Regions from separate parts of the Nocardioides sp. 616 genome, predicted to be linked through region 2. Evidence: riboswitches for the same ligand, from Rfam matches in the RefSeq annotation. Region 2 holds a riboswitch; the other holds the start of a gene.
The links. Region 2 has a riboswitch for cyclic di-AMP ahead of C5H89_RS14210 (C40 family peptidase). Riboswitches for the same ligand answer to the same signal wherever they lie in the genome.
Positions count from the first base shown of each region.

Region 1: it holds a riboswitch for cyclic di-AMP, as region 2 does, so the genes downstream of both, C5H89_RS12350 (C40 family peptidase) here and C5H89_RS14210 (C40 family peptidase) in region 2, are expected to answer to the same signal.

Region 1 covers NZ_POAG01000019.1:224,444-232,724, forward strand. Annotated here, with positions in the region: gene C5H89_RS12320 (Ig-like domain repeat protein) at 1-163, opposite strand, end outside; gene C5H89_RS12325 (hypothetical protein) at 443-1,885, opposite strand; gene C5H89_RS12330 (Lrp/AsnC ligand binding domain-containing protein) at 1,968-2,246, opposite strand; gene C5H89_RS12335 (DEDD exonuclease domain-containing protein) at 2,257-4,038, opposite strand; gene C5H89_RS12340 (hypothetical protein) at 4,134-4,400, shown strand; gene C5H89_RS12345 (hypothetical protein) at 4,484-4,693, shown strand; cyclic di-AMP (ydaO/yuaA leader) riboswitch at 4,785-4,953, shown strand; gene C5H89_RS12350 (C40 family peptidase) at 5,037-5,957, shown strand; gene C5H89_RS12355 (hypothetical protein) at 5,938-7,206, shown strand; gene C5H89_RS12360 (M48 family metalloprotease) at 7,260-8,281, shown strand, end outside.
Region 2 covers NZ_POAG01000020.1:114,587-122,867, forward strand. Annotated here, with positions in the region: gene C5H89_RS14175 (alpha/beta hydrolase domain-containing protein) at 1-1,318, shown strand, start outside; gene C5H89_RS14180 (alpha/beta hydrolase) at 1,379-2,137, shown strand; gene C5H89_RS14185 (YciI family protein) at 2,345-2,770, shown strand; gene C5H89_RS14190 (DUF6596 domain-containing protein) at 2,767-4,029, shown strand; gene C5H89_RS14195 (DUF1905 domain-containing protein) at 4,070-4,360, shown strand; gene C5H89_RS14200 (HIT family protein) at 4,406-4,816, shown strand; gene fabG (3-oxoacyl-ACP reductase FabG) at 4,921-5,694, shown strand; cyclic di-AMP (ydaO/yuaA leader) riboswitch at 5,863-6,018, shown strand; gene C5H89_RS14210 (C40 family peptidase) at 6,026-6,697, shown strand; gene C5H89_RS14215 (DUF3048 domain-containing protein) at 6,825-7,838, shown strand; gene C5H89_RS14220 (TetR/AcrR family transcriptional regulator) at 7,851-8,281, opposite strand, start outside.

The sequences.
Region 1 (8,281 bases), on a different contig from region 2:
GCAGGACCGACTTGGGAACACTGTTCGTGTTGGTGGTGGTCTCGCTGAACTCGGGTGACCCGAAGGACGAGTCGTCGTCCACCATGACGGCGTACTTAGTTGCACCGGGAATCTTCGACCAGCTCAGCTCCGTGGTGACGGAGTTCGACTGTGCGGTAGACAAGCCTCCCGGGGCGGGAGGGACCGCGGCGAACACCGGTGCCAGCGGGGCCAAGGACGTGGCCAGGACAGTAGCGACCGTGGCGCCGCCCAGGCGAGCACGATTCATCGTGTACGTGATGCGCTGCAGACCCATTCGGTCAGTCCCCCCATGAAATACTGTTGACCGTGTGAGCGTAGGTCGTGCTTACCGCCCTCCGCAGGCGAACGGTGGAGTCTTGACGAAAGCGTGCTCGTTGATCGACTCGGAGGCGGGACCGGGCCCCGCTGCTACGCCGAAGCATCAGCTCCCTGAGCGCTCCAGCCAGTCCGAGGGAGCCACCAGATAGGACATCTTCTTGTCCTTCTCGATGACTCGCCAGCCTTTGTCGTTGGTCAGGGCGTAGGTGAGGGCGCCGTCGGTGTAGAGCAGGGCGTGAGTCACCTCTAGCTCGCGCAGGCTGTCGTCCCAGCCAGGAGCAAGCTCCAGCAGACCGACGTTCCGCTCCAGCTCGTCCTCAGTGAACATATCGCCGTAGCCGTGCATCACCACTTCCAGCTCCGGGTAGCGCCACACGTCGCGACCGCCCTCATTCCACTCGTTCAGCAGACCAGTCTCAGGCGGCAGCGCCCGCAGGAGCCGGTCCTGGGCGTGGGGCATCTCCACGGGCATGTCGCTGGTGAACGGGACCGCTAGGGCGAGGGCGGCGAGCGCCGCGACAAACCCCCCGGTCGCCACGCCCACCTCAAGCCGGCCGGCGCTGGGGCGATGGGGGAGCACGCCCTGCATCCTCCCGGCTAACAGCGGGACGAGTATTGCTGCACCCAGCGGCACCGTCCGGTGGGAGTAGACGAGCCACCCGGCAGCCGTCAGACCTAGCCCCAATTCGATCCACGACACGCCCCCGGCACGCAGTGCCAGCACGAGCCACAGCAGCAGGGTCGAGGCAGTGAGTGCGGGAGCAAGCTCGGTGAAGTCGGTCGGCGCCCACTCGGCGAAGTACTCAGAGATGTTGCCGACCCGGAGCACGGCTCCGTACAGCGCCGGGCCGACGGGCGTCAGCCCTGCCGCGAGCAGTGACAGCACGGGCACCAGCAGCGCCTTGCGACGCGAGGTCCGCCGGGTGCTGGCCTGCGGTGCGCGGTCCAGGGCCAGGCCCAGCAGGCACAGCACCCCCAGCGCCGGCCCCACGGGCCACATGCCGTGGACCATGGCCCACAGCCAGGTCAGGGGGACCAGCCACCAGGGCGCTGCCCCGGTCTCGCGGTAGCGCAGCCAGGCGCCCACCGTCAGCACGACGAACAGGTAGCTGGCGACCTGAGGTCGTGAGGAGAGGAACGGCGCGGTGCTGCCGATGGTCAGCGGCGTGATCAGGGAGGCGACCAGTAGCGAGCTGTGGGCATGCGCGACCAGGAACACGGTGAGGGCGAACGCCAGGATCAGCGCCCCCGAGAGCCAGGCGACACCGGGGAGGCCGAACCACTGCTCGAAGGCGGCATAGCCGATCTGCCCGAGCCACTGCGTGGGGACCCAATCTGCGGTGGAGAAGCGGGACAGCGTCTCGGGGGAGCGGGCCGACCAGCCGTCCAGGAACTCTCGTCCCATGCGGAGGTGGAAGTAGGTGTCGGTGTTGGTGACCGGAGCGGCCACCTGCCGCACGATGGCCAGGAAGGTGCCGAGCACGATCAGCAGAGGGACCGCCGTCAGCACGGGGGATCGTCGTGCGGCCGCGCGCTGGTTGCTCACGGTGCACACTTTTCCATGGTGCGCCGGGTCGCCGAGGCGATTCCGCGACGTTGGGGCGGAATCGCGTCGGGGCCCTCGGAGGTCAGTCCAGGCCCAGGGAGAAGGCGGCCTCGAGGTCGTGCCGCGAGTAGGCGCGGAAGGCGATGTGGGTCTCGGTCTCCAGGACTCCGGGGACCTTGTTGAGCTGGTCGGCGATGACACGGGCGATGTCCTCGTGCCTGCTCACCCGGACCAGGGCGATGAGGTCGATCTGCCCCGTGACGGAGTAGACCTCGCTGATGCCCTCCAGGGCGGCGATCGACTCCGCGACCTCAGGGATACGAGCCACATCGGCCTTGACGAAGACGATGGCAGTGATCATGGTCGGCACACTATCGAGCCGGCTGGTGGATGGGCGAGGGCAGACGATGCTCGTCGAAGGGCACCAGGCTGAGCCGGGACTGGCTGACCGCGTCGTACAGGGCCAAGTGGCGGCCGGCGCCGGCCACGGGACAGACCCAGTGACCCACGACGTCGATCAGCCGGATCCCGGGTGCCTCCAGCCAGCGCAGGACCTTCTCGCTCTCCTCCGCCGTGGCGGCGGGCACCGGGCCCGGGGCGGGGAGCACCGTCTCGGCCGTCGCGCGCAGCTCCGCGACGAACTGGTGGGCATCGGCACCCGCGGGGATCACCCCGGCTGCCGCGAGGCGGCCGAACCGCACCACGTGGACTGACCAGCGGCCGTCGTCCTCACGACGTCCGGCGACCACCTCGGGGCAGCCGCTGAGGGCGGAGAGGCGCTGGGTACGGGCGGCGGCGCGGACGAACGCCGAGAGCCGGTCGCGATGGGCGCCTGCCTCCTCGAACCGCTCCTCCGCCGCCAGCGCCGACATCCGGCGGTTCACGGCGTCCACCACCTCGTCGGGGCGCCGTCGCAGGGCGTCCCCGAGTCGGGCGACCATCTCGGCGTACGTGGAGGAGTCGGTCGATCCGTCACAGGGGGAGAGGCAGCGACCCATCTCAGCCAGGACGCAGGGCGACCGGGACGGCGCCGCGGGCAGCCGGCCGGAGCACTGACGCACCGGGAAGGTGTCGTGCAGTGCCGCGAGGCACTTCTCCGCGACCCGTCTGGAGCCGAAGGGGCCGAGGTACTCGGCGTCGTCGTCCAGGACCCGCCGGACCAGGGAGAGCCTGGGCCACATCTCGCGAGTGAGCTTGATGAAGTGCACCTTCTCGGGAAACCGGCTGCGCCGGTTGTAGCGGGGCTTGTGCTCGGCGATCAACCGAAGCTCCCGCACCTCGGCCTCCAGGGAGGTGGCGCACTCGATGCCCGTGACCGAGGCGGCCAGACCCACCATCTCGCCCATCCTGGAGCGGGTCTCGGAGGCGGTGAAGTAGGTCCGGACCCGGGTCCGCAGGTCTCGGGAGGTGCCGATGTAGAGGACGCGGGACCGGTCGTCCTCGAACAGGTAGACACCGGGCGCGTGCGGCAGCGACTCCGCGAGGTGTCGTTTGCGGCGTTGGGCGCTGGTCACCTTGGAGCTGAACGTCTGGAGCTCCTCGAGGGTGTGCACCCCCAGGCCGCCGAGGCGCTCGACGAGGCCGTGCAGGACGTCCACCGTGGCCCGGGCGTCCGACAGGGCCCGGTGGTTGGGAGTGGTGGCGGAGCCGAAGAGGGCGGCGAGGCTGGACAGCTTGCAGTTGGGCGTCTCGTCCCGGGTGACCACCCGGCGGGCGAGCTTGGCGGTGTCGACGACCTCGAACCGCGGCCAGGGCCGCCCCTGCTGCTTGGCGAAGTGCTGGAGGAAACCGACGTCGAACGGCGCGTTGTGGGCGACCAGCACGCTGCCTGCAGCGAACTCCAGGAACGCGGGCAGCGCCGACTCGATCGACGGGGAGTCGGCGACCATCGAGTTGGTGATGCCGGTGAGGACGGCGATGAACGCGGGTATCTCAGCGCGCGGGTTGACCAGCGTCTGGAACTCGCCGAGGACCTGACCGCCCCTGACCTTCACGGCTCCGATCTCGGTGATCATCGAGCCGCCTGCTGCCGAGCCACCTGTGGTCTCGAGGTCGACGACGGTGAACGTGAGGTCGCGCAGTGGGCGCCCCAGCTCGTCGAAGCTGCGCTGGGACTCCCACCTGGTCGACGCGGTCTGCTGGGTGGTGCTCATGTCCGGTGACGTTAGACGCGAGCACCGACAACCATCACGCGGCGCGCGCACTAGGGTTGGTCCGCCCAGGTCCGATCCCATGCCAGGAGCGCGCGGTGAACCTTGAGCTGCCCGGCCCCACCACCCGGCTGCGCTGTGGCGCGTGCGGCAACCTGACCCGCTTCGACGTCACCCGCACCCGACGCACCACCGAGTTCTGGCACTTCGACCTCGCGGGCGAGCACGTCGTGGAGGAGTCCGAGCTCAGGGCCGAGGACGTCGAGAGCATCACGTGCCGGTGGTGCGGCCGCAGGGACGCCGTCGAGCTGGTGGACCGCAACGTGGTGGCCACCGGCGTCCAGGACCGGCAGAGCGAGGGCTGATCGTCCCGGCCGGGACACGCCGACACGCCGTCCGGGCCCTGCGCGCGGCGGGACTGTCGGCGCTCGCTGCTTGAGTCGCCGACATGACGACGAGAATCGACTGTGACACCTGTGTGGTGCGTGGCCTGGCGTGCCACGACTGTGTGGTGACCGTGCTGCTGGGACCACCCCCCGAGCTCACGCTGGAGGACGATGCGCGCGACGCGCTGGACGTCCTGGCGGCCGGCGGACTCGTGCCGCCGCTGCGGATGGTGCATCCCGTTCCGGGGGGTCCGATCATCGAGTCCGCCTGAATTCTCAACTTTCTCCGGTGCAAGTTGTCCTGGTCCCGTCCGGCCCACTAGCCTGACCCCAGACTCGCGTGGAAGTGGATCGTCGATTCGCGCGTGAGTCGCGTTGAGTCTCGTCAGCGCCTTCGGGTGCGCGGGAGCCGGGGAACCACAACTCTGGGGTGAATCGTCGACAAGGCGGGCTGTTGGCCCGAGGAGTCGGGGTAGGGCATGTCGTGCCCGAATCCGTCAGCTCACCCGGTAGACGTACGACAAGTAGGGAGACTGCCCGCTCGTGACTCGCGACCGGATGCGAATCGGCAGGACGACCATCGCGTGCGTGGCCCTCGTCTCGACAGGTTTCGTCGTGGCGAGTCCCGTCCAGGCAGAGCCCGACATCAGCGACGTGCGCGGCCGTGTCGACCGCCTGTACCACCAGGCCGAGCAGGCGCAGGAGCGCTACAACGACGCCCGGCTCGAGCTGGACGCCCTGAGCGACCAGCTCGGATCCCTCAAGGCGGACGAGAAGCGGCAGAACTCCCGCCTCGCGGTCGTGCGTGAGCAGGTCCAGGAGTCGATCGTCCGCCAGTACCAGGGCGAGAGCGTCTCCACCGTCGGCCAGGTCGTCGTCTCGGAGGACCCGAGTGCGTTCCTGGGCCAGCTGTCCACCATGTCGGCGTTCAACGATCTGCAGAACGACCTCTTCGACTCCTTCTCCACCGAGGTCGACGCGCTGGACATCCGCCAGGACGCGACGGCCGAGCGCAAGACCGAGATCGCGGAGACCACCAAGGCGCTCGCCGAGGAGAAGGCCGAGGTCGAGGCCAAGCTGGCCGAGGCCAAGAGCCTGCTCGGCAAGCTCGAGGACGAGGAGCGCGAGCGACTCCTGTCCGCATCCAGGGGCGACTTCACCCGGCTTCCCGAGAGCGTCCCCGCTTCCGGTCGTGCCGCCGCCGCAGTCGAGGCGGCCATGGCTCAGGTCGGAGACGCCTACGTGTACGGCGCAGTCGGCCCCAATGCCTACGACTGCTCGGGTCTGACCATGATGGCGTGGGGCCAGGCCGGAGTAGGCCTCCCGCACTCCTCCAGCGCCCAGTTCGGCTCGGGCGCCCGCGTCTCCCAGAACGACCTGCAGCCTGGGGACCTGGTCTTCTACTACTCACCCATCAGCCACGTGGGCATGTACATCGGCAACGGCATGATCGTGCACGCGGCCAACCCGTCGAGCGGCGTCCGCGTGGCAGGGGTCTTCTCGATGCCCTACGTCGGTGCCGTCCGTCCTGGCTGACCTCTCCTCGAAGCGTCGCCCGGGGTCCGGGCGGCAGATGATCCTGGTCCTGGTGTTCCTGCTGGTCCTGGGCGTAGCGGTCCACTGGACCGTGCAGGCACGCGTCCCGACCCCGCACGCCGGACCGGATCGGCCCGTCGCCGCGGCGTCCGCCTCGCCTGCGGCCCTCGCGAGCCTCCTCCACGCCTTCCGCGCCGCGGTCGTGGACCGGGACGAGGCGGCGGCGGCCGGTCTGGGTGCAGATGCCGCCGCGCGCCAGCTGCTGCGCCGCATCGTGCGCAACGCGCGCGCACTCGAGATCACGGCGTTCGAGGCGCGCTACCTGCGCCAGGACGGCGAGGCTGCGCCCGGAGGAGCGCGCACGGTGGTGGCCGAGGTGCGGTGGCAGCTCGCCGGCTACGACCCCGCGCCCTCCGTCTCGAAGGTCTCGGTGCGGCTCGTCCCGGAAGGGCGCCGGATCGCGATCGCAGGCATCGACGCCTCAGGCGGTGCCCCTGCCCCGCTGTGGCTCACCTCCCGCCTGCACGTCGAGCGCTCCGCCAGAGTGCTGGTGCTGGCCCAAGACTTCCCACGGGCCGCACGCCGCCAGGCTGTCCTGGCACGGCATGCGCTGGCGCAGGTGGAGGCGGTGCTCCCGCAGTGGCGGGGGAAGGCCGTGATCGAGGTGCCCGCCACGGGGCGCGGCCTCGCTGCCGCTCTCGGGGCCCAGCACCCCGTCCCGGAGGACACGGCCGGCGTCATGGCGCCGGCGGGGGAGCGGCGCGGCCCCGGAACGCCGGTGCACATCTTCATCAACGGTGCCGCCGCCGGGGGTCGTCCTCACCACCTCCCCAGCGCCCGGCTCGTGCTGACGCACGAGATGGTGCACCTGGCCACCAGAGCTGGGGACGAGCACCTCCCGTACTGGCTGCTCGAGGGGTTCGCCGAGCACGTCGCACTCCGCGGAGTGCAGCCCGGCCCAGGTACGGCGGGGCGGATCGCCGGCGCGGTCCGTGAGGGCGGGGTGCCTGCCGACCTCCCTGACTCGAGGGACTTCGCCGCGTCGGGCCCCGGCGTCCAAGCGGCCTACCAGGGGGCCTGGCTGGCGTGCCGAACCCTGGAACGACGACTGGGGAGTGCCGGCCTGGTCTCCCTGCACCGGCAGGTCCGCTCCGGTCGCAGCCTGGACGACGCGCTGCGACTGGCTGGGTGGTCCCGGGAGGGACTGGTGCGGGCCTGGCAGGCGGAGCTCGCCGTGCTGGCCGGCTGACGTCTCGGCAAGGGTGATGACCCCGGCTGGGGTGCGGTGAGAGGGTGGTCCTCGTGACCCCGCCCCGACTCACGAGCCGCGTGGTGGGCTGGCTGGTCGCTCTGGCCGCCGGGACCTGCTTCCTGGTCCTTGCAGCGGTGCTGGTCCCGTGGCACCCCGTGCCCGACGGCCTGGCTGCGGTGCCCGCGGACAGTCTCTTCACGAGGGCACAGATCAGCCGAGCCGAGTCCTACGCAGGCCAGGCCCGCCTGCTGAGCTGGAGCTCGCTGGCCCTCTCGCTGATCGTCGTCGTCGCGCTGGCGGCATCCGGCCTGGGCGCCGCGATGATGCGCCGGCTACCGGGGCCCTGGTGGGTGCGGACCGTCCTGGGGGTGGCGCTGACGCTGCTCGGCGTACGCCTGGTGACCCTCCCGTTCGCGCTCCTGCTGCTGCGGCTCCGGCGCGAGTACGGGCTGACGACGCAGCGCGTGCCGGCGTTCCTCCTCGACCTGACCGTCTCGCAGCTGGTCGAGACCGTGGGTACGGCGCTGGTCGTCCTCCTCGTCGTGGGCTGCGCGCGCCGGTGGCGGACCTGGTGGCCGTTGATCTGCGCGACCGTGCTGGGAGGACTCGTCGTCCTGGTCTCGTTCGTCTACCCGGTGCTGGTGGAGCCCCTGTCCAACGACTTCACCACGCTGGGGCCGGGGCAGCTGCGGGAGGAGATCACCGAGCTCGCGGACGAGATGGACGTGCAGCTGGACGACGTGGTGGTCGTGGACGCCTCGCGTCGCACCACGACGCTGAACGCGTGGGTCTCTGGACTGGGCAGCACGCGCCGCGTGGTGCTCTACGACAACCTGGTCAGCGAGGTGCCCGGGGAGCAGGTGCGGTCGGTGGTCGCGCACGAGTTGGCGCACGCCCGGCACCACGACGTGCTGACCGGCACGGCGTTGGGCGCGCTGGGGGCCATGGCAGCGGTGGGGCTGCTCGGCGCCGCGTGCACCAGGTCGGATGGCCGGCGACGGGTCACGGCGGCGACGACGGTGCCGGTGCTGCTGGCACTGCTCGCGGTGGGCGCACAGGTGGTGGCGCCGGT
Region 2 (8,281 bases):
GAGCATCTGGGCGTTGTTCGTGCCCACTCCGCAGGTGAGCGTCGCCCCCCCGGGGCCGCCGCAGCCCTCGAACTCGGTGCTCACCGAGCCGGCCGGCTACCTCGAGACCGAGCACTTCATCTCGGGAAAGGCCAACGCCTACGCTCCGGCCGGCACCTGGGCCGCCGACGGCAGGTGGCGCAAGGAGGTGGTGGAGCGCGGCCTCCCCTACAAGACCCGCCTCATCGTGAACCGCCCCGCAGACCCGAGGAAGTTCAACGGGACCGTGTGGGTGGAGTGGCTCAACGTCAGCACGGGCGCGGACGTCGCGCCCAGCTTCGCCCAGGCCCGCGACCGGATCCTGGACAGTGGCGCCGCCTGGGTCGGCGTCTCCGCGCAACGGGCGGGGGTGGAGGCGGCCAAGAGGCTCAACCCGGAGCGCTACGGCGCCCTCGACATCGCCCGCGACGCCCTCAGCTACGACATCTACTCCCAGGCCGGCAAGGCGGTGCGCACCCGCCCCCAGCTGCTGGGCGGGCTTCGCCCCCGGCGGGTGATCGCCACGGGGGAGTCCCAGTCGGCGTTCCGGATGACGACCTACGTCAACGCCTTCGCCCCGACCACCGGGGTCTACGACGGCTACCTGATCCACTCCCGCTTCGCCAGGGCCGCGCCGCTGGCTGCCGACGGCCTCATGTCCGACCTGGCCCCGCGCATCCGCCAGGACATCGATGTCCCCGTCTTCCAACTGCAGACCGAGAGCGACCTGGGCGGCTGGGAGGCCGTGCGCCAGCCCGATCGCGGCAATGTGCACACCTGGGAGGTGGCGGGAGCCGCGCACGCCGACGTCTACACCGTCGAGGCCACCTTCGGGTGGGAGACCAACTCGACGGCGGTGGCCGAGCTGCTCGGCTGTGCCCGACCGGTCAACGACTTCCCGTTCCACTACGCCGCCAACGCCGCGTACGCCGCACTGGAGCGGTGGGTGCGTCGAGGCATCCGTCCCGCCTCGGCGCCGCCGCTGGAGATCGTCGACGACTGGATCCAGCGGGACGCCGACGGCAACGCCAAGGGCGGGCTGCGGCTTCCCGACATCGACGTGCCCGTGGCCACCCACAGCGGGCAGGGCAACACCGGGCTGACCGGTGGCTTCCTATGCGTCCTGTTCGGCACCACCGTCCCCTTCACCGACGCCCGGCTGGCCGAGCTCTACCCCACGCACGAGGCCTACGTCGCGGCGTACACGGCGAAGGCCGATGCCGCGCTCAAGGCCGGGTTCATGACGCGGGCCGACCGCGACGCGGCGGTGGCGGCCGCCCAGGCGGCGGACGTCCCCTGAGCGGTAGCCGGCTACATCGGTTCTGACCGAACGCCCTGTTCGGTGCGGCATGATGCCCCTGTGACCCAGCTCCCACCCCTGCTCCTGCTGCACGGCGTCATGATGTCCGGCTCAGCCTGGTCGCGGGTGACTCCGCTGCTCGCGCCGCGGTACGACGTACACGCACCGACAGCGGCCGGGCACGCCGGTGGCCCCGCCCTGACCGGGCGCGCGACGGTGGCGGAGCTGACGGACCACACCGAGCGGTTCCTCGACGACCTCGGTCTGGACGCCGTGCACGTGGCCGGCAACAGCCTCGGCGGCTGGATGGCGATCGAGCTCGCCCGGCGAGGCCGCGCACTGACTGTCTGTGCCCTCTCGCCGGCGGGGTTCTGGACCCCGGGAGCCCCGGACCAGACCAAGCGGGCCGGCAAGCTGCGCCGGGTCAGGCAGCTGACCCGGATCAGCGCGCCCGTGCAGCCCCTGGCGTTGAGGTCGGCCACCGTGCGCCGGCTGAGCATGCGCGACATCGCCAGCCACGGCGACCGGCTGACCCCGGCGGAGGCAAGGAAGTCCGCCTCGGACCTGCTGGCCTGCCCGGCCGGTCTCGACCTGCTGTCCACCACCGAGTCCATCGCGCCCCTGGACCCGGTGCCCTGCCCGCTCACCCTGGCCTGGCCCGAGCAGGACCGGATCTTCTCCGCAGACGTGCACGGGGTCACCGCGCATCGCCTCGTCCCGGGGGCCCGGCACGTCACCATGCCGGGTGCGGGCCACGTGCCGATGATCGACGACCCCGAGGAGTGCGCCCGGGTGATCGCTGCGGCCACCGGGGTCTGACCCCACCAGCCCCAGGAATACCCGCTTAGGCGGGTGTCCTGGACCTTCGAGGGGCATGCATGCCCCTCGAAGCGTCAGGATCCCCGCTCAGGCGGGGTTTCCTGCACCCCGCCGAATTCCGATCCGGAGGATGTCGATCCGGAGGGTTCCCCGTTCGACTCCATGGTGAGAGGGTCCGAACCGGACCCGGACGACGAGGAGAGCACCATGAAGTACATGCTGATCATGCGGGCCAGCGACGAGGCGATCGAGCAAGCCGCCGACGTCGAGTTCGACTTCGACCAGATGCTCGAGGTGATGGGCCGGTACAACGACGAGATGATCAACGCCGGGGTGCTGGTCGCCGCGGAGGGCCTGGACGACGCGGCCAAGGGGGTCGTCGTGGACTACTCCACGCAGCCGCCTGTGGTCACCGACGGGCCCTACGGGGAGACCAAGGAGCTGTTCGGCGGGTTCTGGATCCTCGACGTCGCGTCCCAGGAGGAGGCCGTCGAGTGGGCCAAGCGGGCACCGATGGCGGGGCCGGGGATGAAGGCCGAGATCCGCCGGGTGGCCAGCATCGACGAGTTCCCGCAGGACAACGAGTGGATCAAGCGGGAGCGTGCGTGGCGGGAGGCGACCGGCCAGCTGTGACGCAGTCGTCCTCCGGGTCCGCCGAGGGCCGGCAGGCCGTCGAGGCGGTGTGGCGCATCGAGTCCGCCCGCCTCGTCGGCACGCTGGCGCGGCACACCGGCGACTTCTCCCTGGCCGAGGACCTGGCGCAGGAGGCCTTGGCGGAGGCGCTGGTGACCTGGCCCCGCGAGGGGATCCCGGGCAACCCCGGCGGCTGGCTCCTCGCCGTGGGGCGGCGCCGCGCCGTGGACCTCTACCGGCGGCGGGCGGCGCTGGAGCGCAAGTACGCCGAGATGGCGCACCAGGACCCGGCACCGGCGACCGACGAGCTGCCCTGGGACCCGGACCGGATCGACGACGACGTCCTGGCCCTGATGTTCACCGCCTGCCACCCGGTGCTCTCGCCCGAGTCGCGGGTGGCGCTGACCCTGCGTGTCCTCGGCGGCCTGAGCAGTGACGAGATCGCCCGGGCCTTCCTGGTCCCGACGGCGACCGTGCAGGCCCGGATCACTCGCGCCAAGAAGACGCTGGCAGCAGCCCGGGTGCCGTTCGGCGTACCCGCCGCCGAGGAGAGGCGCGAGCGGCTGGGCGCGGTGCTGAGCGTGGTCTACGTGATCTTCACCGAGGGGTCCAGCGCCACCTCCGGTGGTGAGCTGATCCGCACCGACCTGGCCCGGGAGGCGGTGCGGCTGGCCCGCGTCCTGTCGCGGCTGGTGCCGGAGGAGTCGGAGGTCCACGGTCTGCTGGCCCTGCTCGAGCTGACCGCCGCCCGCTTCCCGGCCCGGTTGGACGACGCGGGCGACGCGGTGCTGCTGGAGGACCAGGACCGGCGCCGCTGGGACCGGGCCGCGATCCGCCGAGGGCGGGCGGCGCTGGAGCGCGCCGCGCGCACCGGCCGGGGATGGGGCCCCTACGGCGTCCAGGCCGCCATCGCGGAGTGCCACGCGGTCGCCGGATCGGTGGCGCAGACCGACTGGGAGCGGGTCGTGGTGCTCTACGAGGCACTCGGCCGGATCGCGCCGTCGCCGGTGGTGGAGCTCAACCGCGCCGTGGCCGTCTCGATGGCCCACGGACCGGCCCGGGCGCTGGTCCTGGTCGACGAGCTGGTGGCCGCCGGAGCGCTGGCCGGGTCGCACCTGCTGCCGAGCGTGCGCGGTGAGCTGCTGCGCCGGCTGGGCCGGATGCGCGAGGCACGCGCCGAGCTCTCCGAGGCGCTCCGGCGCTGCGGCAACGACCGGGAGCGGGCCCTCCTGGGCCGCAAGCTGGAGGACCTGTGCTGAGGTCTTCCGCACATCGGGACCGGCGGCCATGATGGTCGCGATGATGGAGCTCGAGTTCAGCGGTGAGGTGTGGCACTGGCGCGGTCCGTCGCCGTTCCACTTCGTCACGGTGCCCGAGGAGGACAGCGACCTGTTGGCGGCTGCCGCCGGCGCCGTCACCTACGGCTGGGGGATGATCCCGGTGGCGGCCCGCCTCGGCGGCACCAGCTGGACGACGTCGCTGTTCCCCAAGGACGGGGGGTACGTCGTCCCGGTCAAGAACCTGGTGCGTCGCGCCGAGGGCGTGGCGGTGGGCGACGTGGTCCGGCTCAGGCTGAGCATCGATGTCTGAGCGGGCACAGGTCCTGCACCGGGCCTCCTGGCTAGGGTGCCGCCCATGGACTGCTTGTTCTGCACCATCGCCTCCGGGGCGGCGCCGGCCGAGGTGGTGCACGCCGACGCCGAGCTCGTCGCCTTCCTCGACACCCGTCCGGTCTTCAAGGGCCACGTCCTCCTGGTGCCCCGCCAGCACGTGGTCACGCTGCCCGACCTGCCCGCCCCCCTGCGGGACGGCTTCCTGGAGGTCGCGCAGCGGCTGGCGAGTGCCATGGTCTCCGGGCTCGGCGCCCAGGGCTCGTTCGTGGCGATGAACAACACCGTGAGCCAGTCGGTGCCGCACCTGCACCTGCACGTGGTGCCCCGCACCAAGGGCGACGGGCTGCGGGGCTTCTTCTGGCCCCGGACGACGTACGCCAACGAGGCCGATCGGGCGGCGTACGGCGAGCGGATCAGGTCAGCCCTGGGCTGAGCCGGCGTTGTGCTAGCCGCCCGGAGCCAGGGCGTCGCTCAGCACCTAGAGTGACCTCGGCGCAGGGACCGACCCTGCGCAGGCAGCAGAGGAGGATCCCTGACATGGGTCGTTTCGACGGTCGAGTCGCAGTCATCACCGGAGCCGCGCGCGGCATCGGCTTCGGCACCGCCCAGCGCTTCGCGGAGGAGGGGGCCAGCGTCGCCATCATCGACCTCGACGAGGCCGCCGCGTCCGAGGCCGCCGCCCGACTCACCTCCTCGGCCGGCGAGGTCCGGGCCATCGGCATCGGCTGCGACGTCACGGACGCCGCCTCGGTCGACGCGGCCTTCGAGCGCATCGTGGCCGACCTGGGCGGAGTGCACATCCTGGTCAACAACGCCGGGATCACCCGCGACAACCTGCTGTTCAAGATGACCGAGCAGGACTGGGACCTGGTGATGAACGTCCACCTCAAGGGTGCGTTCTTGATGACCAAGGCCGCCCAGAAGCACTTCGTCGCCCAGAAGTACGGCAAGATCGTCAACCTCTCGAGCGTATCCGCACTGGGCAACCGGGGGCAGGCCAACTACTCCGCCGCCAAGATGGGCGTCCAGGGCTTCACCCGCACCCTGGGCATCGAGCTCGGCCCCTTCGGCATCAACGCCAACGCGGTGGCCCCCGGCTTCATCGCCACCGAGATGACCGACGCCACCGCCGCGCGGCTGGGTCTGGACGTCGAGGAGTTCCGCCGCCTCAACGCCGAGAACAACCCGGTCAAGCGGGTCGGCTTCCCCGAGGACATCGCGGCCGCCGTCGCGTTCCTGTGCAGCGACGAGGCGTCGTACATCACCGGCCAGACGCTGTACGTCGATGGTGGCGCCAAGCTGGTCAGCTGACCTGGTAAACCTCCCGGACGGGGAGACCTCAGTCACGCCCTGAGCGTGACGGGGTCTCCCCGTCTTTACTTGTGCACCCCTGACGTGTGTACCTTTTTTTAGTCGGACTACCGACCTCAATAAATAGAAACTGCCCCGGGTACGCCGAGTCCTGCCCGTCCGGGAGCAGCTCCAGACTCATCAGAAAGTCGGGCAGGAGTGGGGGACCCACAGGTTCCACGCCGAGCGCTGCGCGCTCGGCTCGGGGTGAAGTCACCCAATGGGTGGCGGAGCACTTTCCAGCTCCAACCCGACAGCTCACCTCACAGGCGTGGGAAAGGAACACATCTCCATGTCTGCGACCCCTCGCAAGCTCCACACTCTCGTCCGCTCACTCATGCTCGGCACCCTCTCCGTCGGTCTGGTTCTCGGCCTCGGACTCACCGGGACCAGCACCACCACCGCGGCGCAGGCCGCTCCCGCCTCCGACATCCGCCTGGTCTCCGGTCACACCGCCGACTCGGCCAAGACCGTCCAGGCCCGCAAGGCCGCGAAGGCCACCAAGCGCGTCCAGGCCCGCAAGGCCCGGGTGCAGGCCCGCAGGATCCAGGCCCGCAAGGCCCGGGTCCAGGCCCGCCGGGCCGTGCTCCGCAAGGTCGGCCGGGCCAAGGGCATCGCCCTGGCCCAGCGCGGCGACCGCTACGTCTACGGCGCCACCGGCCCGAACGCCTTCGACTGCTCCGGCCTGGTGCAGTTCGCCTACAAGCGTGCCGGCTTCCCGCGGATGCCCCGCACCTCCGGCGCCCAGGCGGGTCACACCCGGCGCATCGCCAAGGGCGCGATGCGTCCCGGCGACCTGATGTTCTTCGCCAACGGCGGCGGCGTCTACCACGTCGGCATCTTCGTCGGCCGCGGCCGTGGCGGTGTCCCGCTGATGGTGCACTCCTCCCGTCCGGGCACCCCGGTGGGCGTCTCGGTGCCGTGGACCAGCAGCTGGTTCGCCGGCACGGTGCGCGCCGCCTGAGTCTCACCCCCCGGCGCAATCCGAACTGAAGAGATGGACAATTGTGCGGGCGCGCCTGACCCCGAAGGGGTCGGTGCGCCCGCACACTTTCTCCCGAGTCACTCGTTCCTCCCGATCGGAGCCCACCGTGCGTCGCACCCTCCCGCTGGCCACCGCCTTCCTCAGCAGCGCAGCCCTGCTCCTCGCCGGTTGCGGGGGAGGGGGCGACGAGGAGACGCCGGAGGGGAGCCCCTCGGCGGCTGGGTCCACCGAGTCACCGGCGGCGCCGCAGACGTGGCCGCTCACCGGGCTGACGGCAGCTGAGGGCAAGTCCACGGCCAAGAACCTGCCGGTACTGGTCACCAAGATCGACAACACCTCCAGCGCGGCGCCCCAGATGGGCCTGGGCAAGGCCGACATGGTGGTCGAGGAGCTCGTCGAGGGCGGGACCACCCGACTGGCGGCGTTCTTCTACAGCCAGCTGCCGGACGTGGTGGGGCCGGTGCGCTCCATGCGGGCCAGCGACGTCGGCATCGTCACGCCCGTCGACGCGACCGTGATCACCAGTGGTGCCGCGCAGATCACCAAGAACCGCATCAACGCAGCGGGCATCCAGTTCTTCGAGGAAGGGGCCAAGGGCTTCTTCCGGGAGCCCTCCCGCTCCGCGCCGTACAACCTGATGGCGCGGACCAAGGAGGTCGCGACCCTGGCCAAGGTCGACTCCTCGCGTCCTGAGGACTACTTCGTCTTCGGGGACCCCGCCGACCTGCCCAAGGGCAAGAAGGCGACCTCGCTGTCGGCCAACTTCGGCCGGCACACCACCACGTGGGCGTTCGCGGACGGCAAGTACGTCAACCAGGCGACGTACGCCGGCCAGGGCGACGAGTTCCCCGCAGACACCGTGCTGGTGCTGCGGGTCCGGGTCGGGGACGCCGGCTACAAGGACCCGGCGGGTAGCTTCGTGCCCGAGACGATCTTCGAGGGCTCGGGACCGGCGCAGCTGTTCCACCGGGGCCGGGTGGTGAACGGGACCTGGAGCAAGGACTCCCTCACCGCCGGCCTCCACCTGGAGGCGAAGGGCAAGGAGCTCACGATGCCGCCCGGGCGCACCTGGGTGGAGCTGGTGCCCCAGGACACCGGCTCGGTGTCGGTCGTCAAGTAGTCGCCTCGTGGCTCAGGCCGGGTCGGCGCGCCAGAGCGCCGAGCTGGTCACCGACTCCAGGTCGGCACCGGACTCCATGATCTCTCGGATGCCGGCAAGCATCAGCCCGATGACCGCCTCCACCCGGAGGCTGTCGGCCTCAGGGTCGTCGCTGACCGAGACCGAGGCGCCGGCGGAGTTCAGCGCGCCGAAGAAGATCCGGCCGAAGGTGTGCAGCATCGGCTCGTCGATCGTCCAGGACCCGGTGAACAGGGTGCTGCGGACGATCTCGACCACCGTGCCGTACGTGGACCGGTCCTCCTGCTGGCGCAGCGCCTCGTAGCCCAGCACCGAGGGGCTCTCCTGCACCACGATCCGCCGGTAGCGGGGTTCGCGGACGATGGCCAGGAAGGTGCGCACCCCCACCAGGGCCTGCTCCCAGGGGTCCGCCACGCCCGCGATCG